Posidoniimonas polymericola: one gene and its partners. The main gene of each other region encodes a partner of the protein of the gene in region 4 in a complex. Links are inferred from orthologs where the notes say so. Each region holds a gene or a part of one and is shown on either strand. Other genes may lie near its edges.

Region 1 (7,435 bases), on a different replicon or contig from region 4:
TGATCAGGCGGCAAGACAGAAAACGCATTGATAGGCTCGGCGACGAAGAAGTCGCCGCCGTTGGTCTTTGCAAAGTATTCGCGGATTGGGCAGTCCATGCGACGTATCGTAGTCGATTGGCGGGTGCCCGGGGCGCTCCTGCTAGGGAAGCCCCGGAGAGGTACTCGTCAGCGTTAGTACATCGCGGGGGCTTCCGCTGCTGCGGAGCGCCCCCGGCACCCGCCGGATTTCTTCTTCGTTGCCCCCTCTGTGACCTCTGTGCCCTCTGTGGTTAAATCGGCGTCAGCAACGCCCCCCCACGGTTCCCCCTCGTTGTGTCCGACGCCGCTCCTATGCCTGCTGCTGCCTCACCCCGTGTTTGTGTTTACTGCGGTTCGAGTCCTGCCTGCGACGCGGCGTTCCTGGAGGGCGCGCGGCGGTTGGGGCGGGTGCTGGCCGACGCGGGGATTGGCGTGGTATACGGCGGGGGCGGGATCGGCTCGATGGGCGAGCTGGCCGAGGGCGTGCTCGAGCGGGGCGGCAAGATTACGGGCGTGATCCCGCGGTTCATGATCGAGCTCGAGTGGGCCCACTCGCGGCTCGAGGAGCTGCAGGTGGTCGAGGACATGCGGACCCGCAAGCACCTGATGCTCGAGGGGAGCGCGGCCGCCATCGCCCTGCCGGGCGGCTGCGGCACCTTCGAGGAGCTGATGGAGGCGATCACCCTCAAGCGGCTCGGCATCTACCTGCAGCCGATCGTGCTGGTCAACCAGCGGGGCTACTTCGACCCGCTAATCACGATGCTCGAGCGGGCCGCCGCTGAGCACTTCATGGCCGACAAGCACCTGCAGATGTGGACCGTGGTCGACGAGCCGGAGGACGCACCGGCGGCGATCGCCGACGCCCCGGCTTGGGACGCCGACGCGCGGCGGTTTGCGAATTTGCGGGATCAGGCTTAGGCTAGGAATAGACTGCCGAAGCCACTCGGCTGCTGAGAATCCGCCTTCTCGAATGGAAACCGGAAATGAAATTCTCGCTACAACCTGTCATCGTTTCCGCCCTTCACATCGCAGTGCTAGTGGGCTCAACCAGCGCCGAGGATTTCGTTGTGACAATGCTTTCGAACGGTGAAGAACTCAGCCGTTCTCGGCTCTCGATAGAGCCGGATGCCGCAACTTTGCGTGTTGGGGATGAGGTCGAATCGTTTGACTTGAAGGGCACTCGGTGGCTTGATGGCAGGAGCGGCGTATGGGTGACTCTAGCGCAGTGTGAAGCTTGGGCCAAACAGACCGTGGCGATCACAAAGCAGAGCGTCGCCGACGCGCCGGCCAATATTCGTCAGTTTGTGTCGTGGACGATCGAGCCGTCATTCGAGATACAGGATCGCGGTGCCGGCACGCTGACCTTGACTTCAGGGGTTGTCGACTACGCCATCGCAGGGGAGCAGCGCGAAGAAGGCCTCTCGAACTTCTTCCGGTACGCGAAGTTGAATGCGTACAAGAAGGCGATGGTTGAGAGGAAAGTCGCCCCGTTCGCAGAATTGAAGGTGATAGAAGAACTCGAGCGTCGTCGGCTGTTCCCGGTTGTGATGTCAGTTGAGATTCCCGGAGTTCCTAGTGCGCCTGCGTTCGAGATTCGCACCGAGGCGGTAGCCGATTGAGTGACCTGCGAACCTGCAGGATTTCCGCGCGGCTTGTGCGCGGCTCGGAGAACCGCGGGTACATTGGCGGCTACGCTCGCCAGCCGCCGGGCGGCCGGCGGCAGTCGTCGTGGTTGTAGGCCTCGACCTCGAACGGGTTGTCGCGGTAGGGCCGCGGTGAGCGTCGCAGCCAGAGCCAGACCGAGCAGCCGATGTAGGCCGGGCCCATCAGCGGGCCCCAGCGTTCGAACTGGCGGACGTGCACGTGCTCGTGCTCGCGGGCCAGGTCGAGCGCGGCGGTGGTCTGGCCGAGGATCGTGTGGCCGAGGGTCATCGCCATCGCCCCGCCGATGCCGGGGACCCGCTCTAGCAGCCAGCGGACCAGGCCGCCGTGGAACTCGAGGGCGCCGCGGCGGAGCTGGGCGCCGCCGCCGGTCGCCAGTCCGAGCACCCCCACCAGCACGCCCAGCAGCGTGTAAGGGCTGGCCCAGACTAGCTTTAGGATTCGGGCGAAGGGGCAGCACACGGGCGGTTCGGCCTTTGCGGGGCCGCCGGAGGGGGATAAACTGGGGGGCTGTCCTCGGGACGGTTCCGCCCCCTGTCACGCCTGGGGTCGCGAACACCGTAAGTGGCGCGGCATCCTCGGCGTGCGTTCATGACGGGGCCGCCCGCAGCCCCCGGCTCTGTCGGGGGCTGGATTGATTCCGAACAAACGAACACGAAGCAGATCCCTCGGCAGAGCCGGGGGCTACGAGTCTTGCCGTAGGCTAACCGATCGAGTGGGCTTCCAGGAAGCGCAGGGCGGCGGCCACGACGAAGACCGACGCGTCGCCGGAATGGCGAGAAAGGGCCGAGTGTGGCTGCAGCGAACGAGATGGTCGGCGAGTACCGCCTGTTCTACTTGATCAGGGCGGGCGCCACGTTCGAGATCTGGGCGGTGCGTCACCGCTCGGAAACCGAGGCCTACGCCATCAAGTTTCTCAAGAAGGGCTCGAAGTACAGCCGCACGACGGTCGCGGAGTTGAAGCACGAGTTCAACGTCGGCAAGGCGCTCGACCACCCGTCCGTTATCGAGACCCACGACTTCGGCGTGGCGAAGGAGGGCGCGTGGCTGCGGATGGAGCTGTTCAAAGAGCTCAGCATCAAGCAGCAACTGGTCGCCTGCAAACAGACGCCCGCCCTCAAGACCAAGCTCACCTACCGGATGAAAGAGATCCTCACCAAGTGCGCGGCGGGCATCGCCCACATGCACGAGAAGGGGTGGGTGCACCGCGACATCAAGCCAGACAACTTCTTGCTGAGCGACGCGACCGACGTGCGGTTGATCGACTTCACGATCGCGGCCAAGCCGACCGGCGGGCTCGGCAAGCTGCTCGGCGGCAAGACCAAGATCCAGGGCACCTACAGCTACATGTCGCCCGACCAGATCCGCGGCAACGGCGTCGACCCGCGTGACGACGTCTACAGCTTCGGCTGCATGGTGCACGAACTGATGTGCGGCGCGCTGCCGTTCACGGCCAACAGCCCCAACGAGCTGATGCAGAAGCACATCAAGAGCCGCCCGCCGTCGCTGGTCGTGGCGGACAAGAACATCAACCCCGACTTCGCCGCCTACGTGCAGCGGATGCTCGCCAAGGACCGCAAGGAGCGGCCGGAGAGCATGAAAGAGGTGATGATGAAGATCAAGGCCGACCGCATCTTCTACCAGACGCCCGACCCGCCGGCCGAGGGCGCCGAGGACGCCGCGCCGGAAGAGGACGAGGGCTAGAAGACCAGTACTCCCTCCCCCTCTGGGGGAGGGCCGGGGAGGGGGTGAAGTAGGTACACGGCTCGCCAGTGAAATGGCAGACCCGGTACTCGACACACCCCCACCCTAACCCTCCCCCAATGGGGGAGGGGATAACAATCGACAAGAACCAAACGACCAACCATGCAGCAACTCGAATTCGAACAGCCGCTCTACGAGCTAGAAGACAACATCCGCGAGCTCGACGCCGTGGCCGACAAGACGGCCGAGCAGCACGAGCGGCTGCGGGCGCTCAAGAAGGAGCTGCTCGACAAGACTCGCGACCTGTACTCCGACCTCGACCCGTGGGACACGGTCCGCGTGGCGCGGCTGCAGGACCGGCCGAAGTTCACCGACTACGTCGACACGGTGTTCGAGGAGTTCGTCGAGCTGCACGGCGACCGATTCTTCGGCGACGACCGCGCCCTGCGGACCGGCTTCGCCAAGCTCGACGAGCACAAGGTGATGGTGGTCGGCCACCACAAGGGGAAGACCTTCAAAGAACGCACCGAGTGCTACTTCGGCTGCGCCCACCCCGAGGGCTACCGCAAGGCGATGCGGAAGATGAAGATGGCCGCCAAGTACGGCATGCCGATCATCTGCTTCATCGACACGCCTGGCGCCTACCCCGGCATCGGCGCCGAGGAACGCGGCCAGGCCCAGGTGATTGCCGAAAGCATGCTCGAGATGTCGCGCCTGCCGACGCCGATTATTTGCGTGGTGATCGGCGAGGGGGGCTCCGGCGGTGCGCTGGGCATCGGCGTGGGCGACCGCGTGGCGATGCTGCAGCACGCTTACTACTCGGTGATCAGCCCCGAGGGGTGCGCTGGCATCCTCTGGAAGAGCCACGACTTCGCCGAGAACGCCGCCCGCGCGCTGCGGCTGACCTCCAAGCACCTGTCCGAGCTGGGCGTCATCGACGACGTGATCGAAGAGCCGGTGGGCGGCGCGCACCGCGACCACTACCAGATGGCCGCGCGGCTGAAGATGTACCTCGGCCGCACGCTCCGCGAGCTGGTCGACATCCCCACCGACGAGCTGGTCGCCCAGCGGTACGAGAAGTTCCGCAACATGGGGCAGTACTTGGAAGGCGACCAGGCTTAAGGGTAAGACGCATGGGTCTTTTTGACTGGCTATTCCCGCGCAAACCCCCCGCTGAAATGGCAGGTCCAGAGCAGGCAGTGATTGTTTACTTCCAGTACTCTGGCCCGGACTTGGAGGACCTCTTCACGCTGGAAGAGCGGCTTGAGAAGGCCATCGCGAAAGAGGGCGTTGGGGAATACGATGGGAATGAAGTTGCTGTCGATGGCAGGGACGGCTATCTGTACATGTACGGGCCGGACGCCGATCGACTGTTCGAAGTCGTGAAGCCTGTTCTTGCGGCGTCGTCCGAGATTGGGAAAGCGGTTGCCCGCCTGCGATACGGGCCGCCTGAAGATGGTGTGAGAGAGACTCATGTACGCATCTGATCGTCGACGCTTCAGCGGATGAGCCGGGCAGCGAGTCGAAAACGGGGGCTGGCTCGAAGCGTCGTTGGAGCGTGAAGGCGAGCCGCGTAAGACCGCGCCGTGGCTGTCCCCGTTTTCGACGCACCCTTCGCGTGGCCCGCTTGAGATCGGGACAGGCACACGACCGCAGCGATGCCCTCACCAGGGCGAGCCGCCTTCGTGCGGTCGAGAGCCAGCCCCCGTTTCAAGCTCGCTGACCGCTGCGTGTTAAACCGACGCCAGCAGCTCGGCGTGCACCGGAAACAGCCCGTGGACAAATCGGAGCTTCTCACGGACCGGCTCGTTGACCACCTCGGGGACCAGGTCGGTGAGGCCCATCGTGCGGTTGATCTCGTTGAGCGTGAGCCCGGCCTCGATGTAGGCGTCGAGCAGCTCGTCGAGGTCGGCGCCGCGGCGGACCGACAGCGAGCGGACACTCTGGTGCTCCAGCGTGTCGAGCACCGCCCGCATGTCGAGGTAGAAGCCGCAGGTTTCTGCGAAATCTTCCCACGGGTGGCTCGACGCGTACTGGCTGATGTAGTTGGCCTGCCAGTTGGGGTCGGGACCCTCGGCGTAGTAGCGGTCCATCGCCTCGCCGTAGGGCGGGTTCTCGTGGTCGCCAAATAGCCGGACGCAGTCGTCGTGGGGCGCTTCGTTCTCCACCAGCCGCATCCACAGGAAGTGACCCACCTCGTGCCGGAAGTGCCCGATGATGGTCCGCTGCGGCTCGCCAAACTGCTGGCGGCCCTTTTCGCGGACCACCGGGTCGGCCTCGGCGAGGTTGATCGTGATCACGCCGTCGGCGTGGCCGGTAATGATGTGCTCGTCGGGCGTGTCGGCCAGGAACCGGTAGGTGAGTGGCGGCTCGGCGTCGAGCTGCTGGTCGGTCACGCCGATCAGGGCCAGGTCGTAGTGCAGCCGGCGCTTGCCGCGCTCGAGGGCCCGCCACTGCGTGAGGTTGCGGGCGTCGGACGGATCAGGGGCATGCGTGGTCCGCTGGCAGCCGCGGCACAGGGCGCCAGATCCGGCGTCGGCGGAGACCATCGCGTTGCAGACCTCGTAGGCGTCGCGGTTGGCGCAGGGCTGAAGCCTTTGCCCGCAGCCGGGCGTCTCGCACTGGCCGGACTTGGAAACCGAGGTCACCGCGCGGCACGCGTCGCACCAACCAACCGTGCGTCCGCAGGTGTGGCAGTGGGTGTTGGTGAAGAACAGCGTTGCTCCGCATGAGCAGTCGTAGGTACGCATCGGATGTGCCGGGGCCGGTAAGGGGAGGGAATCAGGATGTTCCGCGGAATGCGAATGCCGTGCCGTCGGCAATATCGGGAGCCGGCGGGCGGTCTTGGCAGCGCGGGCGGGCGTCCGTCCTACTAGCGAGGTGGTCAGAAGGCGATCATTGTGACGCAGGGCGAGCCAACCTCAGCCCGCCACGGCCTCCTCCACCTCGTGCGGCGCGGCCCTGTCGGCGCGATGCTCGTGGGTCCGGGTGATGAGCCGGGCCGAGCGGCCCCGCGTCACGTAGCTCCACGCCCACTGCATCAGCACCAGCACGCGGTTCTGGAAGTTCACCAGCTGCATCAGGTGCACGAACAGCCACGTCAGCCAGGCGAAGAAGCCGGCGAACTTGAGCTTGCCCATGCTGACCACCGCCGCCGAACGGCCAACGGTCGCCATGGAACCCATGTCGAAGTACTTGAAGGGCTTGGTCGGTTGGCCGCGGAGCAGGTTCTTGATCCGCTTGGCGGCGTGCTTGCCCTGCTGAATGGCGACCGGCGCCACGCCGGGCAGGGGGCGGCCGTCCTTGCCGGTGAAGCTGGCCATGTCGCCGATGACCATTACCTCGTCGTGCCCGGCGAGGCTCAGGTTCTCGTCGACAGCGACGCGGCCCGCGCGGTCTGCCTGCAGGCCGGCCGCGTCGGCCAGCCGCCGCGCCAACGGCGAGGCCGCGACGCCAGCGGCCCACAGGATCGTCTCGGCCTGAATCGAGCTGGCGCCTGTGTCGTTTTCGATCTCGACGCAGTCGTCGGTGATTTTCGTGACGCGGACCCCGGTGTGGACCTCTACGCCCAGCCGGTCGAGGAACGCGCTCGCCTTCTCCGACAGGCTCTCCGGGTAGACCGACAGCACCCGCGGCGAGGCGTCGATCAGCACGATGCGGGCCTCGGCCGGGTCGATGCTGCGGAACTCGCCCTTGAGCGTGTGCCGCGACAGCTCCGACAGGGCGCCTGCCATCTCCACGCCGGTCGGGCCGCCGCCGACGATCACAAACGTCAGCAGCCGGCGGCGTTCGGCCGGGTCTTCGATGCGCTCGGCCTGCTCGAACGCCGAGAGCACCTGGGCGCGGATCTCCGTGGCGTTGTCGAGCGTCTTGAGGCCGGGGGCGTGCTCGGCCCACTCGTCGTGCCCGAAGTAGCTGTGGGTCGAGCCGGCCGCCACAATCAGGTAGTCGTACGGCAGCTCGCCTTCGGCGAGCAGTAGGCGCCGGCGGTCGAGGTCGAAGTCGTCGACCTCGGCCTGCAGCACTTTGGCGTTGGTCTGGGAGCGGAG
Region 2 (7,442 bases), on a different replicon or contig from region 4:
AGCAGGTTGACCAGGTGATGACGGAGATGCAGTTCGGCCCCGACGCCCGCACCGAGCAGATCGACATCCCCACCCTGCTCCGCTTCACCGAGCTGGTCCGCGCGATGGCGCCCGACTGGAAGCTGTAGCGGTGGCCGCGTGATGCTTGCCCAGCCTCTGCCCGCCACGTTATGCTACGGGCATTGCTGAGGCGGACCCTGGACTCTATTCAGAGAAGAAGCGATGTCCTTCATCGAGATGACCGGCGCCACCCTCGACCGCATCATTGCCGAGGACGAGTTGCACCACGACGACCTGGCGTCGGCCGGCGTGCTCGACGGGACCATCGTGCGGATCAACCCGCAGGGCGACATCGAAGTCCGCCGCCCACAGGGCTGGGACGTCATCGGCGGCCTGCTGGGCGAGTTCGAGGAGCGCGTCAAGGGCGAGACCGGCCTCGAGTGGGCCTAAATGACGCCGTCGGGCCTTTACTTATTCTCCAGTAACCAGCGGCGGAAGCCGTTAGGTTGCCACTCTGCCGCGCGGCAACCTCGGTCCTCGGGGCTGCTGCGGCTTCCGCCGGCAGTCGCTCGTGCCGCAGCGACCCGAAACTAACTAGCGGAATCGTGGGGCTCTGCTCAGTTCGCGGACGGCCTTCGCGGGGACGCAGATCTGGCCCCGCACCTGAACAAACGGCAGCCGCCCCTGCTGAACCAACTGACGGACCTGGCGGCGCGGGATCCCCGTGCGGCGGGCCGCCGCGGACAGCGACACCGCCCCGGTGAGCTGCTGGAACGACTCCGACGGGGATTTCTTCATCGGGCACATGGCGAGCCTCCGGTGGGACCAGACGAGCAGACGAGAGCCCGATTATACCGCGCATAGCGGTGGTAACCTCAACCCCAGCCGCGGTGTCCTGTAGCGGGGGCCAATCTGCTCGTTTCCCCCCCGCCTGCTTGCTACCATTCAGGGCGGCCCCGTGACAGCAGTCGCCCGGGCGCCCCCCACTCCAATCCCGCTAGAATCCCGAAGAATGCCCGCCCGCACCGCCAAAATCGACCGCCAGACCAGTGAGACCCAGATCAACTTGGAGCTCGACCTGGACGGCGCCGGCAACGCGGAACTCGAGACCGGCGTTGGGTTCCTCGACCACATGCTGACGCTGCTGGCCAAGCACTCCGCGACCGACCTGACGGTCCGGGCCGCCGGCGACCTGCACATCGACGCCCACCACACGGTCGAGGACATCGGCATCTGCCTCGGCCAGGCAGTGCGTCAGGCGGCCGGCGACAAGGCCGGCATCCGCCGCTACGGGCACTTCACCCTGCCCATGGACGAGACCCTTGCCACCGTGGCGATCGACCTCAGCGGGCGGCAGTACCTGCACTTCGAGGCCCCCCTGCCGGCGGCCAAGATCGGCGACTTCGACAGCGAACTGGTCGAGGAGTTCTGGCGGGCTTTCAGCGGCAACGCGCTGTGCAACCTGCACATCGTGCTGCACCACGGCCGCAACAGCCACCACATCGCCGAGGCGATCTTCAAGGCGACCGGCCGCGCGCTGCGGATGGCGCTCGAGCACGACCCCCGGATGACCGGCGTACCGAGCACCAAGGGCTCGCTAGACGGCTGAGGCCCGCCGCCGCACGGTCTTCCCAGTCGGAAAACTCTGCCCCGCCTACCGCAGCGGCCGCCCCGATCGCGGCCGAGTCGGACAATAGGCGTTATCGGTACATCCACGCGCGTCGATACCCGTTAGTACGGCGTCCCAGGCACGGCCTGCTGGCGCCCAGGCGGCGTCCGAACGACTCGTGGAATCTATGCCCGTAATCTCCTCACCCCGCCGCTTCAGGACGCCAGCCGTTCTTGTGCTGTCGCTGCTCACAGCCGCCGCTTGGTCGCAGCCGGCCGACGTGCTGCCGCTGCCGCCGATCGAAGCCGCGGAGGCTGCCCTGTCAGCCGCGTGCGAGCCGGCGCCGTGCGAGTGGCTGGCCGCCGGCCCGGGGGATTGGCAGGAGGGTCCGGACTTCGAGCTCGGCGTGCAGTTCGACAAGGGCCTGTTCATCCGCTCGACCGACCTCCAGGAGCGACCCTACGCGCTGTACATCGGCGGGCGGTTGCAGCTCCGCTACACCGGCTTCGCGCGCGACCTGCCGGCCTGGACTGACTCGGCCGGCGTCACCCGCCCGGTCCGCAACCGCAGCGAGTTCGACAGCGAGCGGATGCGGCTCAACATCTCTGGCACGGCCGTGTTGCCGGAGCTGCGTTACTACCTGATTTTCGACGGCGACAGCGACGGCGCCTCGGAGGTCGACCAGCTTGCCTACTACGCGGCGTACGAGTTTGCCGAGGGGCTCGAGGTCGCGATCGGCCGGTGGAAGGTTGCTGCCTGCCGGCAGTGGCTGCTGTCGTCGCGGTTCCAGCGGATGGTCGACCGCTCGCTGGCGAGTGAGTACTTCCGCCCCGCGTTCAGCGACGGCGTCTATTTGTGGGGCGATATCGGCGACTTCTGCCACCACGAGTGGTCGCTGACCAACGGCCTGCGGACCTCGCAGCACCCGTCGTTCTCGCTGGACGACGGGTTCTGCGCGGCCGGCGCCATCTCGTTCGACCCCTGGGGCCCCTTCGGCAATGGCGACGCCGACTACGCCTGCCACGCCTCGCCGGTGCTCCGCTACGGCGCGAGCCTGGCATTGAGTAAGTCGAGCGACCGGTCCGACGCGGGCTTCCCGCTCGGCGACGACAGCTTCCTGCGGCTCAGCGACGGCACGCTCCTCTCGCAGGTCGGGGCGCTGGCGCCCGGCGTGCGGGTGCTGGGGGTCGAGACCCTCGTCGCGTCGTTCGACGCCGGCCTAAAGTGGCGGGGCTGGAGCGTCAACGGCGAGTACTTCCTGCGCTCTCTGCACGACTTCCGTGCCGACGGCGCGCTCGGCGTCGGTAGCCTGTACGACTACGGCTACCACGCCGAGGTCGGCTGCTTCCTGATCCCCCGCCGGCTCGACGTCAACGCCCGGCTGTCGCAGGTCTCCGGCATGATGGGCGACTCGTACGAGCGGTCCGGCGGCCTCAACTGGTACTGGGGCGACGGCCGGGACGACCGCATCAACAAGCTGTCGCTCGACGTCACGGACGTGGTCCGCTCGGCGGTCAGCAGCAGCGGCGCCGACCTGCTGCCAGGCGACGACGGGCTGCTGGTGCGTGCGCAGGTGCAGATCGGCTTCTAGAGCGGCCGACTGCTCGCCGAGCTCTTCCAGCCTACTCGCCAAACTCTTCTAGGTAGTCGGCCATGGCGGCCTCGATCACCTTTAGGGCGTGCTCGCGGCCGTAGACGTGGTCGATGCGGACCTTGGCGGCCTCCTCGGGCGTCAGCGACTTGTAGATGCTGAAGTAGTGCCGCAGGCGGTCTACCAGCACCTTGGGCAGGTCCTCGACTTCCTTGACCTCGCCCCACATGGCGTCGTTGGCCAGGACGCCGATGATCTTGTCGTCGGCCTCGTCGTTGTCGAGCATCGGCAGGCCGCCGACCACCCGCGCCTTGAGGATGATCTCGGGGTTGGTGATCGGCCGCTCGCTGATGACGCAGATGTCCAGCGGGTCGCCGTCGCCGGCCTTGGCGCCCGGCATCAGGTCCTGCACCCGCTTGCCGCAGAACGTGCGCGGCACGAAGCCGTACAGCGTCGGCGAGAACGCCGACGTGCGGTTCGGCCGGTCGACCCGCAGGTAGCCGGTCTGCTTGTCCAGCTCGTACTTGACCCGGTCGAACGGGGTTAACTCGATGTAGGCCTGGACCAGCTCGGGCGGGTTGGGGCCCGCGTCGAGTCCGTGCCAGGGGTGCGGACGCCAGCGGTAAAACGGCTCAGGGAACGACATGCAATCGCCAGGGGCAGAAGATCCAGGATGCGCCTACACGGACTAACGCGCCGCGACTACTGGGCGTACTCTTCCTCGTTGACGTAGGTCTCGAGGAAGCGGGTGAGCTTCCGGAAGTCGCTGTCGGCCTCGATGTACCGGACCACCGTGACCAGGGTCTTGGGGTCGACCAGCTCTTCGAACGGCACGTAGACCAGCTGCAGCTGACCCTCGACCGACACCATCACGCCGTCCAGCCGCTTCTCGACCAACGACCGGTAAGCGCCGACGCCGAGCTGGCTGCCGAGCATCACGTCGAAGGCGTGGGGCTCGGCACAGCGGGCCTCGTAGCCGAGCTGGACCGGCTTGACCGACCGCTTGGCGCCGGTCTGACGCTGGTACTCCGCGGCGATCAGGTCGGAGAACAGCTCGTAGAGGTTGATCGCCGAGATGTTGATGTGGCCGTGGTCGTCGCGCGACACCCCCTCGACGTACTTGTAGGGGAGCAGCTCGGCCAGGCCTTCGGCGATGACGATCACGCCGTATTTCTTGCCCTCGCGCTCGCGGGTGGTCATGGTCGCCACGATGCGGCGGATGACCTCGTTCATGTTCATCACGTCGCGCGAGTGCGTGTTGCCGTCGGCGTCGGTGAACTCTTCTTTTGCGCGGAACTTGCCGCGGATGTCCTCGACGCTCACTACCAGGCTCGCCTCGCCGGCAATCGCCACGCCGTACGCCAGCCAGCCGGCGCTGCGGCCCATCGACTCGACCAGGAAATAGTTCCGGTTCGCCTCGGCGTCGGCAAGCAGGTTGCGGACCTCGCGGGCGATGAAGTCGACCGCGGTGAAGTAGCCGAACGTGAAGTCGATGCCGCGGTAGTCGTTGTCGATCGTCTTGGGTAGGTGCACCACCGGGATGCGGGGCGAGCCCTCCGGCAGCGTGTCCTGGTACAGCTTGAACTTGTTGGCGGTCTTCAGCGTGTCGTCGCCACCGATCGATACCAACGCGTCCACGCCCAGCGACAGCAGCCCCTCGTACACGTTCTTCAGCGGGGCCACGCGTTCGGGGTCCTGCAGGTGCTCCTGGCTCGAGACCAGCTTGCCGGGGTTCGCCCGGGCGGTACCGATCATAATGCCGGGCTTGCTGCGGGTTCGGCTGAGCATCGGGTGATCGATCATCACGTAGTCCGTGCCCTCGACCAGCGGCTTGTCCTCGGAGAACTCGATCAGGCTCGAGTACCCGTGCTTGACGCCCACCACCTCGATGCCGTTACGCAAGAACGAGACCGCCGCGGCCGAGATCACCGCGTTGGCGGCGGGAGCGGGCCCGCCGGCGAACAGGATCGCGGCCTTCTTGAAGCCGTGCTCAAGGGGTTCGGGGCGACTCAGCGTGTTTTCGATCTTTTCGGACATGGTGTGGGTGGTTGGGGCTGGTCCGGCGGCCGGGCGCCGGCGTAGGGGGGAATGAGACGGAGGGGCTTCAGAGACCGTATTCTAGCGTCGCCTGGGCGGGCCGTTAATGGTCGGAAGCCAACGGGGCCGCCGCGCGGCCGTGGCGGGCAAACCCCTTGGCCGCGGCCCGCCGGGCGGACGGCCGCTACCCCGCCATGAAGGTCCGTTCGACGAACGTGGTGTCGATCCGGCCCTCGGCAAACGCCGAGTGGCTGAGGATCTCCTGGTGCAGCGGCGCGACGGTCTTGATGCCGTCGACCCGCAGCTCGGCGAGGGCCCGCAGCATGCACGCGATCGCCTCTTCGCGGGTCGGCTGGTGCACGATCAGCTTGCCGATCATCGAGTCGTAGTACGGCGGCACGACGTAGCCGCTGTGGGCGTGCGAGTCGAACCGCACCCCGAAGCCGCCGGGCACAATCAGCCGCTCGATCCTGCCGGGCGACGGCTGGAAGTTGCGGGCCGGGTCCTCGGCGTTGATCCGGCACTCGATGGCGTGGCCGCTGCTCTTGATGTCGTCCTGGGTGAACGGCAGCGGCTCGCCCGAGGCGATCGCGATCTGCGCCTTGATCAGGTCGATGCCGGTCACCATCTCGGTGACGGGGTGCTCGACCTGGATGCGGGCATTAACCTCGATGAAGTAGTACTTGCCCTCGGAGTCCACAATGAACTCGACGGTGGCGGCGTTCTGGTAGCCGGCCTGCAGGATGAGCCGCTTGGCGGCCTCGCCCATCTCGGCGCGGGTCTCGGCCGAGACGCTCGTGCTGGGGCTCTCTTCAATCAGCTTCTGGTGGCGGCGCTGCACGGAGCAGTCGCGTTCCCACAGGTGCACCGCGTTGCCGTGGCCGTCGGCCAGCACCTGCACCTCGACGTGCCGCGGGTGCTGGACGTACTTCTCGAGGTACACCGCGCCGTTGCCGAAGGCGGCCTCGGCCTCGGCCTGGGCCTGCTGCAGCGACGACTTGAGGGCGAGGTCGTTCGACGCGACCCGCATGCCCTTGCCGCCGCCGCCGGCGACCGCCTTGATCAGCACCGGGAAGCCGACCTCGTGGGCGAAGCGGAGGGCCTCCTCTTCGCTGTTGATCAGCCCGTCACTGCCGGGCACCACCGGCACGCCGGCCGCGCGGGCGATCGAGCGGGCGGAGTTCTTGTCGCCGAGCTGGGCCATCGCCTCGGGCGAGGGCCCGATGAAGTCGATCTTGCAGCTCCGGCAGACCTCGTTGAAGTGTGCGTTCTCCGCCAGGAAGCCGTAGCCCGGATGGATCGCCTGGACGTTGCCCACCTCGGCGGCGCTGATAATGCTGGCGATCTTGAGGTAGCTGTCGGCCGCCTTGGCGGGGCCGATGCAGTAAGCCTCGTCGGCAAGGTCGAGGTAGTGGGCGCCGCGGTCGGCCTCGCTGTAGACGGCCACCGTGCCGATGCCCAGCTCCCGGCAGGCCCGGATCACCCGCAGGGCAATCTCTCCTCGGTTAGCGATCAGTATGCGTTCGTACATCAGGCAGAGTCGGCGGGGCGTCAGAGGGTGGCGGGGGGCGGTGGCGGAGATCGCGGCGGCGTTGGCTCAGCCTTCCAGTTGGAAGATCGGCTGGCCGAACTCCACCGAGGCGCCGTCTTCGACGAGCACGGCGGTGATCTTGCCCGAGCACTCGGCCGGGATTTCGTTGAAGACCTTCATCGCCTCGACGATGCAGACGATCGACTCGGGGCCGACCTGGTCTCCCACCTTCACGAAGGGGGGCGACTCCGGGTTCGAAGACGAGTAGAACGTGCCGACCATTGGGCTCTTGATCACCGGGCCGCTGGCCGCCGGCTCTGCCGCTGGGGCCGGCCCGGCGGGCGCGGCCGCAGCGGGGCCTGGCGCTGCCGCGGCCACGGGGGCGTACCCCTGCATCGGCACGCCGGTCACCGCCGTCGGATCCGGGCCGCGACGCAGCTTCATCTTTTGCTCGCCCTGCTGCAGCACGATCTCGGCCAGATCATGCTCGTCCATCAACTCGACGAGCTTGCGGACCCTGCGGACGTCAAACACGTCGCCGCTGCCGCCGTTGGCGCCACTTGCCATATCGCTCTCCGCGTTATCTGAATTCGTAGAATTGTCTTTGGAAGCCATTTCGGTGCACCGTCGGACACGGGCGAGCCAGGCACGCCCAAGCTGGCGACGGGGAGCCC
Region 3 (7,581 bases), on a different replicon or contig from region 4:
TCGGCTGGTGCACGATCAGCTTGCCGATCATCGAGTCGTAGTACGGCGGCACGACGTAGCCGCTGTGGGCGTGCGAGTCGAACCGCACCCCGAAGCCGCCGGGCACAATCAGCCGCTCGATCCTGCCGGGCGACGGCTGGAAGTTGCGGGCCGGGTCCTCGGCGTTGATCCGGCACTCGATGGCGTGGCCGCTGCTCTTGATGTCGTCCTGGGTGAACGGCAGCGGCTCGCCCGAGGCGATCGCGATCTGCGCCTTGATCAGGTCGATGCCGGTCACCATCTCGGTGACGGGGTGCTCGACCTGGATGCGGGCATTAACCTCGATGAAGTAGTACTTGCCCTCGGAGTCCACAATGAACTCGACGGTGGCGGCGTTCTGGTAGCCGGCCTGCAGGATGAGCCGCTTGGCGGCCTCGCCCATCTCGGCGCGGGTCTCGGCCGAGACGCTCGTGCTGGGGCTCTCTTCAATCAGCTTCTGGTGGCGGCGCTGCACGGAGCAGTCGCGTTCCCACAGGTGCACCGCGTTGCCGTGGCCGTCGGCCAGCACCTGCACCTCGACGTGCCGCGGGTGCTGGACGTACTTCTCGAGGTACACCGCGCCGTTGCCGAAGGCGGCCTCGGCCTCGGCCTGGGCCTGCTGCAGCGACGACTTGAGGGCGAGGTCGTTCGACGCGACCCGCATGCCCTTGCCGCCGCCGCCGGCGACCGCCTTGATCAGCACCGGGAAGCCGACCTCGTGGGCGAAGCGGAGGGCCTCCTCTTCGCTGTTGATCAGCCCGTCACTGCCGGGCACCACCGGCACGCCGGCCGCGCGGGCGATCGAGCGGGCGGAGTTCTTGTCGCCGAGCTGGGCCATCGCCTCGGGCGAGGGCCCGATGAAGTCGATCTTGCAGCTCCGGCAGACCTCGTTGAAGTGTGCGTTCTCCGCCAGGAAGCCGTAGCCCGGATGGATCGCCTGGACGTTGCCCACCTCGGCGGCGCTGATAATGCTGGCGATCTTGAGGTAGCTGTCGGCCGCCTTGGCGGGGCCGATGCAGTAAGCCTCGTCGGCAAGGTCGAGGTAGTGGGCGCCGCGGTCGGCCTCGCTGTAGACGGCCACCGTGCCGATGCCCAGCTCCCGGCAGGCCCGGATCACCCGCAGGGCAATCTCTCCTCGGTTAGCGATCAGTATGCGTTCGTACATCAGGCAGAGTCGGCGGGGCGTCAGAGGGTGGCGGGGGGCGGTGGCGGAGATCGCGGCGGCGTTGGCTCAGCCTTCCAGTTGGAAGATCGGCTGGCCGAACTCCACCGAGGCGCCGTCTTCGACGAGCACGGCGGTGATCTTGCCCGAGCACTCGGCCGGGATTTCGTTGAAGACCTTCATCGCCTCGACGATGCAGACGATCGACTCGGGGCCGACCTGGTCTCCCACCTTCACGAAGGGGGGCGACTCCGGGTTCGAAGACGAGTAGAACGTGCCGACCATTGGGCTCTTGATCACCGGGCCGCTGGCCGCCGGCTCTGCCGCTGGGGCCGGCCCGGCGGGCGCGGCCGCAGCGGGGCCTGGCGCTGCCGCGGCCACGGGGGCGTACCCCTGCATCGGCACGCCGGTCACCGCCGTCGGATCCGGGCCGCGACGCAGCTTCATCTTTTGCTCGCCCTGCTGCAGCACGATCTCGGCCAGATCATGCTCGTCCATCAACTCGACGAGCTTGCGGACCCTGCGGACGTCAAACACGTCGCCGCTGCCGCCGTTGGCGCCACTTGCCATATCGCTCTCCGCGTTATCTGAATTCGTAGAATTGTCTTTGGAAGCCATTTCGGTGCACCGTCGGACACGGGCGAGCCAGGCACGCCCAAGCTGGCGACGGGGAGCCCTCGCCAAACCCGAAAGCCTAATCTAGGCCCACCGCTGTGTGCAACCCCTGCCTGAGGCACAACTTGGGGCAAATCGGCCCACTCCCTAACCGACCCGCGGCCCGGCTGCCCAGCCCCTTTAGGCCAGGCAGCACTCTGCGAGCTCTTTGGGCACGTCGGTGAGCACTTCGTGCCCGGTGCGTGTGACCAGGATGTCGTCCTCGATGCGGACGCCGCCCCAGCCCGGCAAGTAGATGCCCGGCTCGACCGTGATGATCATGCCCGGCTTCAGCTCGTCCTCGCGGTTCATCGCCAGCCGCGGACCCTCGTGCACCTCGAGCCCGGTGCCGTGGCCCAGCCCGTGACCAAACTGCTTGCCGTAGCCCGCCTTCTCGATAACTCTGCGGGCCGCCCGATCGACGTCCTGACACTTGACGCCCGGGCCGATGGCGGCAATCCCCGCTAGCTGCGCCTTCAGCACGATGCCGTAGATCTTCTTGAACTTGGCCGAGACCTTGCCGGTCACCACCATCCGCGTGAGGTCGCTGACGTAGAGGCCCTCGTTGGCGCCCCAGTCGATCAGCGTAAAGTAGTCCTCGCCGATCTGCTTGCTGGTCGGGTTGGCGTGCGGCAACGCGCCACGGGGTCCCACCGCGACGATCGGTGGGAAACTGAGCCCCTTCGCGCCGAACCGCCGCGCCTGGTACTCCAGCTCCGCCGCCACGTCGAGCTCGGTCATGCCGCCGGTCAGACCCGCACGGACCACGTCGAAAGCCCGCCGGGCCTGGTCGCAGGCGACCCGGGTGGCGGCGATCTCTTCCTTGTCCTTGATGGTCCGCAGCTCCTCGACCAGCCCGTTGGTCGGAACCAGCCGGAGCCCCTCGCCCTGCTCTTGCAGGCGGTTGTGCAGCCCCAGGCTCATGGCGTCGGCCTCGACTCCAAGCCGCTCGACCTTAGCCCCGCCGACGACATCGAGCACCGTAGCCAGCATCTCGCGGCCGGGGCCACGGATCTCGACCACCAGCCCCGGGCACTCCTCCTCCAGCTGCGTGGTGAAGCGGCTATCGGAGATCAGCACCTCGGAGTCGAGGGTCACCAGCAGGTAGCTGTCGTCGCCGGTGAAGCCCGTTAGGTAGGTAACGTTCTTGAAGCTGGTGACCAGCAGCGCGTCGGCCTTGGCCTTGCGGATCAGCCGGCGGAGTTTGTCTCGGCGGGCGGCGTGGTTTGGCATGGGCGGCTGGCTCCGGGGCTGTCGTTCGGAAGTCGTTCGTCGGGAACCGTCCTAAAAACGGACCCGAGCTTGCGGGGGGAGGGTCAATATGTTGTGATCGATTGACGTCCGCAAGGCTCCACCACCGACAGCCCCGCCCACCCAGTACTTCAAACCCAATGTTCCGAGTCACCCGCGAGATCGATTTCTGCTACGGCCACCGCCTGCTCAACTACGAGGGCAAGTGCCGGCACCTGCACGGGCACAACGGCAAGGCGGTCATCACCATCGAGGCGCCGACGCTCGACAACCGCGGCATGGTGCTCGACTTCGGGGACATCAAGCAGGTGGTCAGCACCTGGATCGACGAGAACCTGGACCACCGGATGATCCTGCACCGGGACGACCCGGCTGTCGGCGCGTTGACCGAGCTCGGCGAGCCGCTCTACCTCATCGACCAAAACCCCACGGCCGAGAGCATCGCGCAGCTGATCTACAACTTCACGCGCGACGCGGGCTTCCCGATTGTCGAGGCCCGCTTGTGGGAGACCCCCAAGTGCTACGCCACCTACACCGAGTAGTAATGATCGTGGGGCTTTAACAGGGCGCAAAAAAAAGCGGCCCGGTTGATGCGTTTCGCACGCAACCGGGCCGCGCCCCCCCTGGTGTGCCGATTCGGCAGCGCCCCGTTTTGGTGGGCGGCCGCCTGGTGTTTCTTCATCGCCCGTGGCGAAGCAGTCGGGCTTGGTGACAGAGGAAGGTATCGGACCGCCGGTGCGTAGACTTTGCTGATAAGTTTGACTTTTAGGATCGGCCAAGGTTCGCGTGCGTTGGGCAGTCGTGCGCTACCTAGCCGAGCAGCGCACCGCAGTCGGCGAGCTACGCCTCGGCGGTTGCCCTGGAGTGGAAGCGTTCCCGCAGCCATTCGATACGGCAGACCTAGGCAGCGGGGCTGCCGCCGAGGCGTAGGCCGCCGGCTATGAGAGAGTCGCTCTTCGACGGTGCGCGCTCTGCTTGCTGGCCGTTCGTTAGCTAGCTTACGGCCATCGGCTCTCCTCAAGTTGGGCTCAACAAGCTTTGCCGGTTGTGCCGATCTGGTCGTTAAGGCTGAGGCTGCGTGCCCGAGATCCGAGCGCGCTGCCTCCCGATGTCTGCTAGCACGACCTGAAAGGACGCCTGCCGTGTCGCGAATTTCCTCTGCCGCCGACTGGCTGCTCAAGCTCCCAATCATCTGGGGCGCGCTCGCCTGCCTCTCGTTCTACGTGCTGCTTGCGGCGCTGAAGAACCAGCTTCTCAACCAGTACTTTGGCGTCCCTGGCGGCGCCGACCTGGGCAACCTGATCAAGCTTGCTATCACCGGTATGTTCTTCATCGGCTGCACGGCCATGGTGATGCGGCTGGCCGGACTGGCCGGCCAGCTCGGCGTCATGCACCGCCGGCTGATCGAGCCGAAGCAGCCCGGCGGCCAGCAGGCCCACGACGCCGACGCGCTGCTAGCGCAGCTGCGTGACCAGCCGTCCTACCTGCAGGGCACCTACATGATCCGCCGCCTCCGCCAGGCGCTGGAGCAGGTCCGCCGCAAGGAGACGGCCGAGTCGATCGAGGAGGACCTGCGTCGGCTCGAGGCGACCGAGTACGAGCGGATGGCCAGCGGCTACGGCATGACCAAAATCATCGTCTGGGCGATCCCGATCCTTGGCTTCCTCGGCACGGTCATCGGCATCACAATCGCCATCGGCAAGCTCTCGCCCGATGCGCTAGAGAGCTCTCTCGACGCGGTGACCGCCGGCCTGAGCGTGGCGTTCGACACCACGGCCATCGCGCTGGCGTTGTCGCTGGTGCTGACGTTCCTGATGTCGTTTGTGAAGGGCCGCGAAGAAGCCCTGCTGGCCGAGGTCGACGAGCGGGCCATCGAGGACCTGGTCGGCCGCTTCCAGCTCTACGGCGGCGCCAACGACCCCAACGCGGCCGCCGTGCTCAAGATGTGCGAGCAGGTCGTCCGCGCGGTCGAGACCATCTCCGCCCGCCAGATCGACCTTTGGGCCGAGGCCGTCAGCGAGACCCACAGCCAGTGGGCCAGCGTCACGACCGCCACGACCGACACGCTCAAGCAGGCGCTCGTGACCGGGCTCAAGGACGGGCTGCGCGACCACGCGACCGGCCTGACGGTCGGCATCGAGTCGCAGCTGCAGGAGCTCAACCGCGGGCTCACCGCCCAGACCGACGAGTTCGCCGCAGGCATCCGCGACCAGGTCCAGACGCTCGCCGCCACGGCCGCCCAGCAGTCGGAGGTGCTCGGCAAGAGCACCACCGACCAGGCCGAGATCCTCGGCAGGTGCGTCGCCGAACAGTCCGAGATGCTCAGCCAGACCGTGGCCCAGCACGCCAACCAGCTCACCCAGGGCGCCGACGGCCTGCTCGGCAACCTGCGGGGTGGATTGGAGCGGATGGCCGAGCTGCTGGTCGAAGCCCTCAACCAACACGGCGAGGTCCTCACCCAGGCAGAGCAGGAGCTGGCCAGCGAGAACCGCCGCCACCTGACCGAGGTCGAGGCCGCCCTCGGCGAGGCGATGGTGCTGGCCGCCGACCGCCAGGAGAAGCTCATCGGCCGCAGCGAGACCCTGCTCACCGAGATGCAGAACGCCCTCGTCCAGGCCGCCGGCGCGACGGTCGACCACCAGGAGCAGCTCGTCCGCCAGGGCGAGGTCCTGCTGAAGGTCGTCGAGTCGACCGGGCAGCTGCAGCAGCTCGAGAACGCCCTCAACCGCAACCTCGACACACTGGGACGCGCGCACAACTTCGAAGAAACTCTCCTTAGCCTCTCCGCGGCGATCCAGCTGCTCAGCGTCCGGGTCACCAACAACGGCTCGGGTCGCGGCAGCGAGGGACACGCCACCGGCGGCTTCAGTGGACAGGCGGCATGAGCCGTACGCAATCGCGTGACAATTCGTCGTCGGTAAGCCTGTTCCCGTTCCTCGCCGTGCTGCTCTGCACGATGGGGGGCCTGGTGGTGCTGCTGGTCGCGATGTCCCACGTGTCGCGGCAGCTGGCCAAGCAGGAGAAGCAGCGGGCCGAGGCCCAGGCGGCCGCCGCGCCCGTCGTCGATAACGACAACGCCGAGCAGCTCGCCAGCCTCCAGGAACAAGCCACCGCCCTGCGGGAGAAGGCCGAGGAGGTCCGCGCCGCCCAGCGGGCCGACCAGCTGCGGATCGCCCAGATTGAGGAGCACGTCCGCAAACTGCAGGACGAGATGCAGCTGATCCAGGCGACCGAGCTCGAGCTCGCCGCCGACGACTCCCAGCGCTACGACGACCGCGCCCAGGCCGAGCGCGAGCTGGCCCGCCTGCAGCAGCTGATCGAGGACTCCGAGCTGGATATCGCCCAGATGCGCGAGGCGACCCAGGGGCAGACCCGCTCGTACGCGGTTGTGCCTTACCAGGGCGCCAGCGGCACCCGCCGGCAGCCGATCTACATCGAGTGCCTGGCCGACCGCGTGGTGCTGCAGCCCGAAGGGATCGAGCTCACCGAGAACGACTTCGCCAGCCCGCTGGGCGTGGGCAACCCGCTGGCGGCCGCCCTGCGCGCAACCCGCGACCACATGGTCCGCAACAACTCCGCCCAGGGCGGAGCCCCCGAGAACATCGAGCCCTACCCGCTGATCCTGGTCCGGCCCGACGGCATCGGGGCCTACTACCAAGTCCGCTCCGCAATCCGTTCGTGGGACACCGACTTCGGCTACGAGATGATCGAGGGCGACTGGACCCTCGAGTTCGCTCCGCCCGACCCGCAGCTCGCCAACGTCGCGCAGCGGGCGATCGACAACGCCCGGATCCGCCGCGAGGCGCTGGCGTCAGCCGCGCCGACGGCGTTCTCGGCGGGCAGCGGCTCGTTCGCGATTCCGGAAGTCGACGGCGAACTCATTGGCGACAACCCCTACGACCCCACGGTGCTGGGCGCCGGCACGGTCGGCGGCGGGGGTGGGCGCTCGGGCAGCCAAGGGGCTTCCGAGGCGAGTGGCTACTCCGGAGCCGCGGGGCACGCCGGCGGAACGGGCGGCGCAGGCGGGCCGGACGGCGGCTACGCCGTGGGAGAGTACGCGTCGACCCCCTACCCCGCTGGCGGAACCGGCGGCGCGGGCGGAGCCGCGACGGGCGACCAGATTGGGCCCTACGAAGGCACGATCTCCGGACCACCAGGGGGCTACTCCGCCATCCCGTCAGCCGCCGATGGCCAGCCAGGCGCCCCCAACGCAGCCGCGTTTGGCCAGCCCGGTCAGACAGTGAGCTCGGGCGCAGGCCAGCCGGCGGGCGCCACGGGCGCCACGGCGACCGCCGGCGGCTCTGCGGCCGGTTCGCCCGGCGGCGGCCAGTCGACTTCCATGGGCCCCGGCGCAAGCATGGCCGCTGACGGCGGCAGCGGCGGCAAGTCGGGCGGCGCGGCGTCGCTGAACGAGAGGAGCGGCCCGGACGACGTCGCGATCCGCCGGACTGTGCGGGTGGCGGTGTTCGCCGACCGGCTGCAGGTCGGCAAGGAGC
Region 4 (7,481 bases):
GTTCGCGGTTTGACTTCACGGCCGCCGGGCATTAGCCTTGCAGTACCGTCACAAGCCCTCCGAGAGTCTATCGAAACGTGTCCCCTGCCCCCGCTAGCCGCCGCCGACGCATGGTTGTCGGGATTATTGCGATTACCCGGGAGCAGCGGCCTTAGGGCGGTTTGACGGAAAACGTTACAATCCACAGCCCCGAGGCCGAAAACGGTCTTGGGGTTTTTTTGTTGGCTCTCGGCTATCAGCTATCCGCTGTCGGCAGAAGGGCCAGCCGACAGCCGATAGCCAATAGCTGACAGCCATGCAAATCGAAATCTACGACACCACCCTCCGCGACGGCGCCCAGGGCGAGGGCGTGAACTTCTCTCTGGACGACAAGGTGCTCATCGCCCGGCGGCTGGACGAGGTGGGCGTCGATTTCGTCGAGGGGGGCTACCCGCTCTCTAACCCCAAGGACGCCGAGTTTTTCCAGCGGATCGCCGCCGACCCGCTCAAGCACAGCAAGTTGTGCGCGTTCGGCATGACCCGCCGCCGCGGCATGAAGCCGGCCGACGACCCCGGCATGAAGTCGCTGATGGACTCCCAGGCGCCGGTCGTCACCATCGTCGGCAAGACCAGCGACTTCCACGTCGCCGAGGTGCTGCGGGTCAGCGAGCAAGAGAACATCGACATGATCGCCGAGACCATCGCCTACTTCGTCGGCGAGGGGCGCGAGGTGATCTACGACGCCGAGCACTGCTTCGACGGGCTCAAGATCAACGAGGCCTACGCCCTGCAGACCCTCACGGCGGCCGCCGACGCCGGCGCGATGCGGATCGTGATGTGCGACACCAACGGCGGAACCATGCCGGAGGAGGTCGCCCACTACGTCAAGCTGGTGCAAGAAGCGGTCGACAAGCCGGTCGGCATCCACACGCACAACGACTGCGAGCTGGCGATCGCCAACAGCCTGGCCGCGGTGGACGCCGGCGCCACGCACGTGCAGGGCACCATCAACGGCTTTGGCGAGCGGTGCGGCAACGCCGACCTGATCAGCGTGATGGCCAATCTGGGCCTCAAGAAGAAGGGCTATCAGGTGCTGGGAGGGAAACAGACCGAGCACCTCACCGAGCTCTCCCGCTACGTGTATGAGATCGCCAACATGGGCTACCGCATCAACCAGCCGTTCGTCGGCGCCAGCGCGTTCGCCCACAAGGGCGGCATGCACGTGCACGCCGTCAACCGCGTCGCGCACAGCTACGAGCACATCCCGCCCGAGAGCGTCGGAAACGAGCGTCGGGTGCTGGTGAGCGAGCTCTCGGGCCGGTCGAACATCCTGGCGATGGCGACCAAGCTCAACCTGCAGGAGGACAAAGAGCTGATGGACCGGATCCTCCACGAGGTCGTGGAGCTGGAGAACCAGGGCTACCAGTTCGAGGCCGCCGAGGCGTCGTTCGCGCTCTTGGTGCAGCGGATCGCCGGCACCTTCGCGCCGCACTTCGAGCTGGTGAAGTACCACGTCTCGACCGAGAGCCGCGGCGGCGTTTCTTTGAATGAGGGCCCTGTAACCGAGGCGACCGTCAAGCTATCGATTGACGACGAGATCGAGCACCGCGTCGCCGAGGGGGACGGCCCGATCAACGCCCTCGACGGCGCACTCCGCAAGGCGCTCAAGGGCCGCTTCCCGGCGCTCGCCCAGATGCAGCTGGTCGACTACAAGGTCCGCGTCATCAACAGCGAGGCCGCCACCGCCGCCAGCGTCCGCGTCATCATCGAGACCCGCGACTCCGACGGCGAGACCTGGGGCACGGTCGGCGTCAACGAGAACGTCATCCAAGCCAGCTGGGACGCCCTGGTCGACAGCTTCGAGTACAAGCTAGCCAAAGAAGGCCGCGCATAGACGCCACCGACATGGCTACCACCGTCAAGAGCAGCCGCCGGCGGTAGCCGGCGGTTTCCACGCTGCCAAACGTACCCACAATGTGCACCGAAGACTGAAGGCTTCCGCCCTCAGCTGCAGGAACTGGATGGCCGCGCTGCACTTCGTGTCTTCGTAGTTCCCAACCTGTCACCGCCTCGATCCGCCAATGTTCAATCGACTCTCTGACTTGCACAAAGCGATTCTGAGCGTGCTTGGACTCGTGGTGCTGGTGCTGCTCGGCGCCTACCTGCTCGTCGGCGGTCGCGGCAAGATGACCTCTGCTACCTCGCCTGATGGCCGCTACGAGGCGGTCCTCGACGAGCGGGCGTGCTACATCGATCGCAACTTCGATATCTTGCTGCGTAATAGCCAATCCGGTGAGACGCGAAAAATCGGGTGGCCGCTCTGCCCGGACCAGTCGCCCACCATCGCACGCGAGAGCACTTTGTCTGGTCGCCCGATTCGCGTTACGTGGCGCTCGTCGGCGATCGCTACTACGTGACCGACGAGGCCGAGCTCCCGTCGGGCGACCTGATCATGCTGGTGTACGACACAGTCGACGGCGCGTTTTACTCAAACTACGACCAGGAGAAGACCTACCCGCCCTTCCCCGCCGACCGCGCGGTCGAAGTCTTTGGCGACGCGATCCTGCAGCCGGCGCCGGCGATCTAACAGCCGACGGCCAGCGTGCTGCTAACAGTTCACTGGTGGTGCGCCGAATCCTGGCGGCTTCCGCCGTCAGTTGCTGAGAAGAAGCTGCGAACCGTGACGCACCGTTACTTGCCGCAGTAGTCGATCGCGCGGGCGATCTCGGTCTTGAGGTCGGCGCGGCGGACGATGCGGTCGATGTAGCCGTGAGCGAGCAGGAACTCGCTCGTCTGGAAGCCCTCGGGCAACTCGGTCCGCAGGGTCGCCTTGATGGTGCGGGGGCCGGCGAAACCGATCAGCGCCTTCGGCTCGGCGAAGATCAAGTCGCCCAGCGAGGCAAAGCTCGCCGCGACGCCGCCCATCGTCGGGTTGGTCAGCACGCTGATGAACAGGCCGCCGGCCTGGTCGTAGCGGGCCAACGCCGCTGAGACCTTCGCCATCTGCATCAGCGACAAGATGCCCTCGTGCATCCGGGCGCCGCCGCCCGAGCCGCTGGTGATGATCAGCGGCAGGTGCTGGTCGGTCGCACGCTCCACCAGGCGGGTGAGCCGCTCGCCCACCACCGAGCCCATGCTGCCCATGATGAAGGCCGAGTCCGTGACGCCGAACGCCACCCGCCGGGCGCGGATCATGCCCGAGCCGGTCAGGGCCGCGTCCCGCAGCCCGGTCCGCTTCTGCTCGGCGACGATCCGCTGGGCGTACGGCTTCTTGTCGGCAAAGCCGAGTGGGTCGGTCGGCATCAGGTCCGCGTCCCACTCCTCGAAGGTCCCCTCGTCGAGCATGTGCCTGACGCGGTCGACCGCGCTAAGGTACATGTGGTGGCCGCACATCGGGCAGACGTTCATCTGCTCGGTGGCGGTCTTGCGGAAGATGGTCTCGCCGCAGTCCTGGCAGCGGATCCACAACCCGCTGGGCACGCCACGCTTTTCACGCGGGCCGGTGGGAGTCGATTCGCCTGTCGCCATGGAGGGGGACCGTTGCATCTGTCGTCGAACGCGGGCCTATATCGAGGGGCGGGGCCGGTCGCCCCACGAAGCCCCCATGATACCAATCAGTCAGCGGCCCGGCCATGCCATCGGAGGCCGGCAGCTGGACCAGCGACCCCACGCGGAATTACGCACCACCGATGGCGGCGGGGGTCTCGATCGCCTCCCAGCTGGCGTGCCCCGGCTCCCGCCCCCAGAAGTCGGTCAACGCGTCCTTCCGCAGCAGGTGGCGAACCAGGCTGGCAAGCGGTTCGGGGACGACCAGCACCACGGAATCGTGCGATTTGTGCTTCTTGAGCACCTTGCGGAGCACCTCGCCAACCCGCTCCTCGGCCGCCTGGACGGTCTCGCCCTGCGGCGGGCAGACAGTCTCTGGCTGCTCACGCCATTGACGAAAAACCTTTGGCTGCTTGGTCTTAACGTCCTCGATCAGCATCCCCTGCCACAGGCCGTGGTCGAGGTTGGCCAGCTTCTCCACCGACTTCGGCCGAACGTCAAACGCGGCGCCCAATTCCTTGGCGGTCTGCTCGCACGACTCGCACGGCGACGCGTACACCGCCTCGGGATGGAATTCGCCCAGCTCGCCGATCACGTCGGCGACCTGCTCGCGACCGTCCGCGCACAGCGGGATGTCCAGGTTGCCCTGGATACGGCCCTGCTGGTCGTACTCGGTGGCGCCGGGGGTGACGAGGAGAATGCGGAGCATCCCGGTTGGTTTCCTGAGGAGGCTGCTAACCTGCGCGGCCCGAGCGGGCAAGCCGGTTCAGCGAGTCGACGCGTTCACAGTAGTCGTCGGCGCCAAACACCGCGGTGCCGGCGACCAACAAATCGGCGCCCGCCGCCGTGCAGCGGGCGATCGTGGATTGATTGACGCCGCCGTCGACCTCGAGCAGGGCCCGGCAGTCTGGGTCGTCGCGGAGGCGGCTCAGCTTCTCGAGGGCGACCGGGTCGAACTGTTGCCCGCCGAAGCCCGGCATCACGCTCATGACGAGCACCAGGTCGCAGTGCGGCAGGGCCGGCAGGATCTGCTCGAGCGGCGTCGGCGGGTTGAGCGACAACCCGGCCAATGCGCCCGACGCGCGGATCTCCTCCAGCAGCGGCCGCGGGTCGTCGAGCACCTCGGCGTGCACGGTGATGCAGTCGGCCCCGGCGTCGCGGTAGCGCTGGGCGTACTCGGCCGGATTGTCGATCATTAGGTGCACGTCCAGCGGCAGGTCGGTCAGCGCGCGGATCGCCTCGACCACCGGCAGTCCGAACGACAGGTTCGGAACGAAGTGACCGTCCATCACGTCGAGGTGCAGGGCGTGGGCGCCGGCGGCCTCGATCGCCTTCACCTCGCTGGCGAGGTTGGCGAAATCGCACGCCAGCAGCGACGGCAGCAGCACGGGGGCGTGCTGGCGGAGCAGGGCGGCGATCGATTCGCGGCTGCGGCTGGAGGGCATAGACGGGGTGGGGCGGCGTACAGCGCGGTTCGGGCAGCGTTGGTCCCAGCGCAGTCGGCCGAGGGGACGCCCAACGAGTCGTGCAGGGCACTTCGTTTGCAAGTGGGGCACGCAAAAAACGCCCACCAGCCGGCCGCGTCAGCGGCCGCAAGCAAACCGTTGTGGCAGGATCGCCAGTCGGCATCAAGCCCCGCCAGCTGCCGGGGTCCGAAACCGACGCTACTGCAGAGCCCGCAGGACGCCCATAACCTGCTGCCACCAAACGCCTTACAGACACTGACCGAACCGTAGCCCGGCCCGCCAACGGCAGTCAGTCGTCGAGTTCTGCGGCACGCGGCAGCTGCTCGACGCTATCCAAACCGAAGAATCGCAGGAAGCGGCCGGTGGTCGAGTAGCGGCTTGGCTGCCCGTCGCCGCCGCAGTCGCAGCGGACCAGACCCCGGCGGACCAGCTGCGCGAGCAGCGTCGAGCTTGGCACGCCGCGGGCCTTGTCGATTGCGGCCGCAGTGGTCGGCTGACGGTAGGCGACCACCGACAAGACCTCGAGCGCTTTGGGCGACAACCGCACCTCCTTGACGCGTCCGTAGAACTTGTCCCGCACGCGGCCCAGTTCCTCGCGGAGCTGCAGCTTGTAGCCCTCGGCGCGGTCGGTGACGACCATCGCCGAGGCGTCGCGTTCGTACTCGGCGTTGAGCTGCGCGACCGCCTCGCGGACGTCCTCGGTTGTGACGTCGCGCATCGCGGCGGCGAGTTCCTCGGCGGTCCGAGGTCGGCCCCCGTCGGCACCGACAAACAGGATCGCCTCGACAATCCGCTTCGGGCAGACGGCGTCGGGGTCGACCGCGCCGGAGAAACCGGCGGACAGGTCCGTCGACGGGTCGTGGGCATCGGCGTCGTCCGCCGGAGCATCTCCCAGCATCTGCGCAAACGCCGCGGTCAGGCGCTGCAGCGACAACGGCGAAGAGCGATCGGTATCGTGGCTTTGAGACACGCGGGCACACAATTCGAGAACGGGGGCGGGATCCGTTTGCCATGCGATGTTAGGTAACTTTCAACCCGGCGAGCAAGATCGTCCGATGCTAGCACGGGGGCCCGCCCCGCATGCGAGGTCGAGCGTCGCCCGCGACGGTCTCCCTGCCACGAGTACTCTGCCACGAGTTCTCTGCCACCGGGCGCCCGACCCGGTCCCGCCTGACCCTTGCCCCGTCTAGCTAGCTTGCTACCCTGACGATTGCTCAAGCCCGCCCCCACCCGAGCCCCCGCCATGAAAAAGTACGACTGCATCGTTATCGGGACCGGCCCCGCCGGCCAGAAGGCGGCCATCCAGGCTGCCAAGCTCGGCAAGAGCGTCGCGATTATCGAGAAGAACAACGTTCTGGGCGGCGCGCAGGTCAACACCGGCACCATCCCCAGCAAGGCCCTCCGCGAGGCCGTGCTGCACCTGACCGGCGCCAACCGCAAGGGGATGTTTGGCCAGTCCTACCGCATCAAGCAGGACGTCGCGATGAGCGACCTCGCTAGCCTGTCGCAGCAGGTGATGCGGCGGGAGTGGGACATCATCCGCAGCCAGTTCGACCGCAACGGCGTCGAACTGATCTGGGGCAAGGCCAAGTTTACCGGGCCGAACACCGTCGAGATCGACAGCCCCGACGGCATGCAGAGCCTCGAGGGCGACAAGTTCTTGGTCGCCGTCGGCACGCGGCCCGCCAAGCCGCCCCACATCCCGTTCAACGGCCACTCGATCGTCACTAGCGACGAGCTGCTCAAGCTCGACAAGATCCCCAAGACGATGATCGTCGTGGGCGGCGGCGTGATCGGCAGCGAGTACGCCACGATCCTCGCCACGCTCGGCGTGCGGGTCACCCTGGTCGAGGGCCGCAGCGACGTGCTCGGCTTCCTCGACCACGAGATCACCGGCGCCTTCCAGTACTTTATGCGGCAGAAGGGCATCACCCTCCGCCTGGGCGAGAAGGTCGACAGCATCGCCGAGGTCGACTCCACGGCCTCTGGGTCGAAGCAGCGGCTCGTCGAGGCGCAGCTCGAGAGCGGCAAGACCCTCCGCGCCGAGACCCTCCTGTTCGCCGTCGGCCGCCAGGGCGTGTGCGGCGCGCTGGGCCTCGATCAGGTCGGCATCGAGTACGACGACCGCGAACGCCTGCACGTCAACGAGCACTACCAGACCAACGTCGAGCACGTCTACGCCGCCGGCGATGTCATCGGCTTCCCGGCCCTGGCCTCGACCAGCATGGAGCAGGGCCGCCGCGCCGTCTGCCACGCCTTCGGCGTCTGCGACGTGCGGAACTACAACACCGAGCTGTTCCCGTTCGGCATCTACGCCGTGCCCGAGATCTCGATGGTCGGCCACACCGAGGAGGAGCTCACCCGCGAGGGCATCCCCTACGAGGCCGGCATCGCCCAGTACCGCGAGATCGCCCGCTGCCAGCTCCTCGGCGACGAGCAGGGCATGCTCAAGATGCTGATCCATCAGGAGACCCACAAGCTCCTGGGCGT

The links.
Region 1: the proteins of accD (region 4) and Pla123a_RS10180 are in contact, whole or in part, in a solved structure (PDB 8UXZ), measured with the Escherichia coli proteins. The link is inferred for Posidoniimonas polymericola from one-to-one orthologs.
Region 2: the proteins of accD (region 4) and accC are in contact, whole or in part, in a solved structure (PDB 8UXZ), measured with the Escherichia coli proteins. The link is inferred for Posidoniimonas polymericola from one-to-one orthologs.
Region 3: the proteins of accD (region 4) and accB are in contact, whole or in part, in a solved structure (PDB 8UXZ), measured with the Escherichia coli proteins. The link is inferred for Posidoniimonas polymericola from one-to-one orthologs.

Annotation. Positions count from the first base shown.
Region 1 is NZ_SJPO01000004.1:268,138-275,572, reverse strand. Bases 2,689-5,528 are described here. They hold Pla123a_RS10180 (acetyl-CoA carboxylase carboxyltransferase subunit alpha), read left to right. Parts: upstream 2,689-3,548; coding sequence 3,549-4,508; downstream 4,509-5,528. Other genes in these bases: Pla123a_RS10170 (zinc-binding metallopeptidase family protein), read right to left, coding at 5,120-5,528; Pla123a_RS10175 (hypothetical protein), read left to right, coding at 4,520-4,873; Pla123a_RS10185 (serine/threonine-protein kinase), read left to right, coding at 2,689-3,386. Outside these bases: Pla123a_RS10205 (hypothetical protein), read right to left, coding at 1-98; Pla123a_RS10200 (LOG family protein), read left to right, coding at 333-938; Pla123a_RS10195 (hypothetical protein), read left to right, coding at 1,004-1,639; Pla123a_RS10190 (hypothetical protein), read right to left, coding at 1,710-2,144; more of Pla123a_RS10185, read left to right, coding at 2,475-2,688; more of Pla123a_RS10170, read right to left, coding at 5,529-6,136; Pla123a_RS10165 (NAD(P)/FAD-dependent oxidoreductase), read right to left, coding at 6,308-7,435. UniProt on the Escherichia coli protein: Component of the acetyl coenzyme A carboxylase (ACC) complex. First, biotin carboxylase catalyzes the carboxylation of biotin on its carrier protein (BCCP) and then the CO(2) group is transferred by the carboxyltransferase to acetyl-CoA to form malonyl-CoA.
Region 2 is NZ_SJPO01000014.1:23,382-30,823, forward strand. The notes cover bases 4,596-7,442. They hold accC (acetyl-CoA carboxylase biotin carboxylase subunit), read right to left. Parts: upstream 6,769-7,442; coding sequence 5,422-6,768; downstream 4,596-5,421. Other genes in these bases: Pla123a_RS22220 (6-phosphofructokinase), read right to left, coding at 4,596-5,237; accB (acetyl-CoA carboxylase biotin carboxyl carrier protein), read right to left, coding at 6,835-7,335. In the rest of the region: 16S rRNA (adenine(1518)-N(6)/adenine(1519)-N(6))-dimethyltransferase RsmA, read left to right, coding at 1-128; Pla123a_RS22195 (hypothetical protein), read left to right, coding at 223-450; Pla123a_RS22200 (excisionase family DNA-binding protein), read right to left, coding at 595-798; imidazoleglycerol-phosphate dehydratase HisB, read left to right, coding at 1,013-1,609; Pla123a_RS22210 (hypothetical protein), read left to right, coding at 1,797-3,200; Pla123a_RS22215 (inorganic pyrophosphatase), read right to left, coding at 3,232-3,846; more of Pla123a_RS22220, read right to left, coding at 3,903-4,595. UniProt on the Escherichia coli protein: This protein is a component of the acetyl coenzyme A carboxylase complex; first, biotin carboxylase catalyzes the carboxylation of the carrier protein and then the transcarboxylase transfers the carboxyl group to form malonyl-CoA.
Region 3 is NZ_SJPO01000014.1:28,967-36,547, forward strand. The notes cover bases 1-2,986. They hold accB (acetyl-CoA carboxylase biotin carboxyl carrier protein), read right to left. Parts: upstream 1,751-2,986; coding sequence 1,250-1,750; downstream 1-1,249. Other genes in these bases: accC (acetyl-CoA carboxylase biotin carboxylase subunit), read right to left, coding at 1-1,183; Pla123a_RS22235 (M24 family metallopeptidase), read right to left, coding at 1,976-2,986. Also shown: more of Pla123a_RS22235, read right to left, coding at 2,987-3,067; Pla123a_RS22240 (6-pyruvoyl trahydropterin synthase family protein), read left to right, coding at 3,226-3,627; Pla123a_RS22245 (MotA/TolQ/ExbB proton channel family protein), read left to right, coding at 4,228-5,970; Pla123a_RS22250 (hypothetical protein), read left to right, coding at 5,967-7,581. UniProt on the Escherichia coli protein: This protein is a component of the acetyl coenzyme A carboxylase complex; first, biotin carboxylase catalyzes the carboxylation of the carrier protein and then the transcarboxylase transfers the carboxyl group to form malonyl-CoA.
Region 4 is NZ_SJPO01000008.1:252,197-259,677, reverse strand. What follows is about bases 1,599-4,484. They hold accD (acetyl-CoA carboxylase, carboxyltransferase subunit beta), read right to left. Parts: upstream 3,526-4,484; coding sequence 2,671-3,525; downstream 1,599-2,670. Other genes in these bases: rpe (ribulose-phosphate 3-epimerase), read right to left, coding at 4,260-4,484; Pla123a_RS17030 (histidine phosphatase family protein), read right to left, coding at 3,656-4,234; Pla123a_RS17040 (hypothetical protein), read left to right, coding at 2,366-2,566; Pla123a_RS17045 (hypothetical protein), read left to right, coding at 2,061-2,396; cimA (citramalate synthase), read left to right, coding at 1,599-1,873. In the rest of the region: more of cimA, read left to right, coding at 296-1,598; more of rpe, read right to left, coding at 4,485-4,970; SMC-Scp complex subunit ScpB, read right to left, coding at 5,281-5,925; sthA (Si-specific NAD(P)(+) transhydrogenase), read left to right, coding at 6,235-7,481.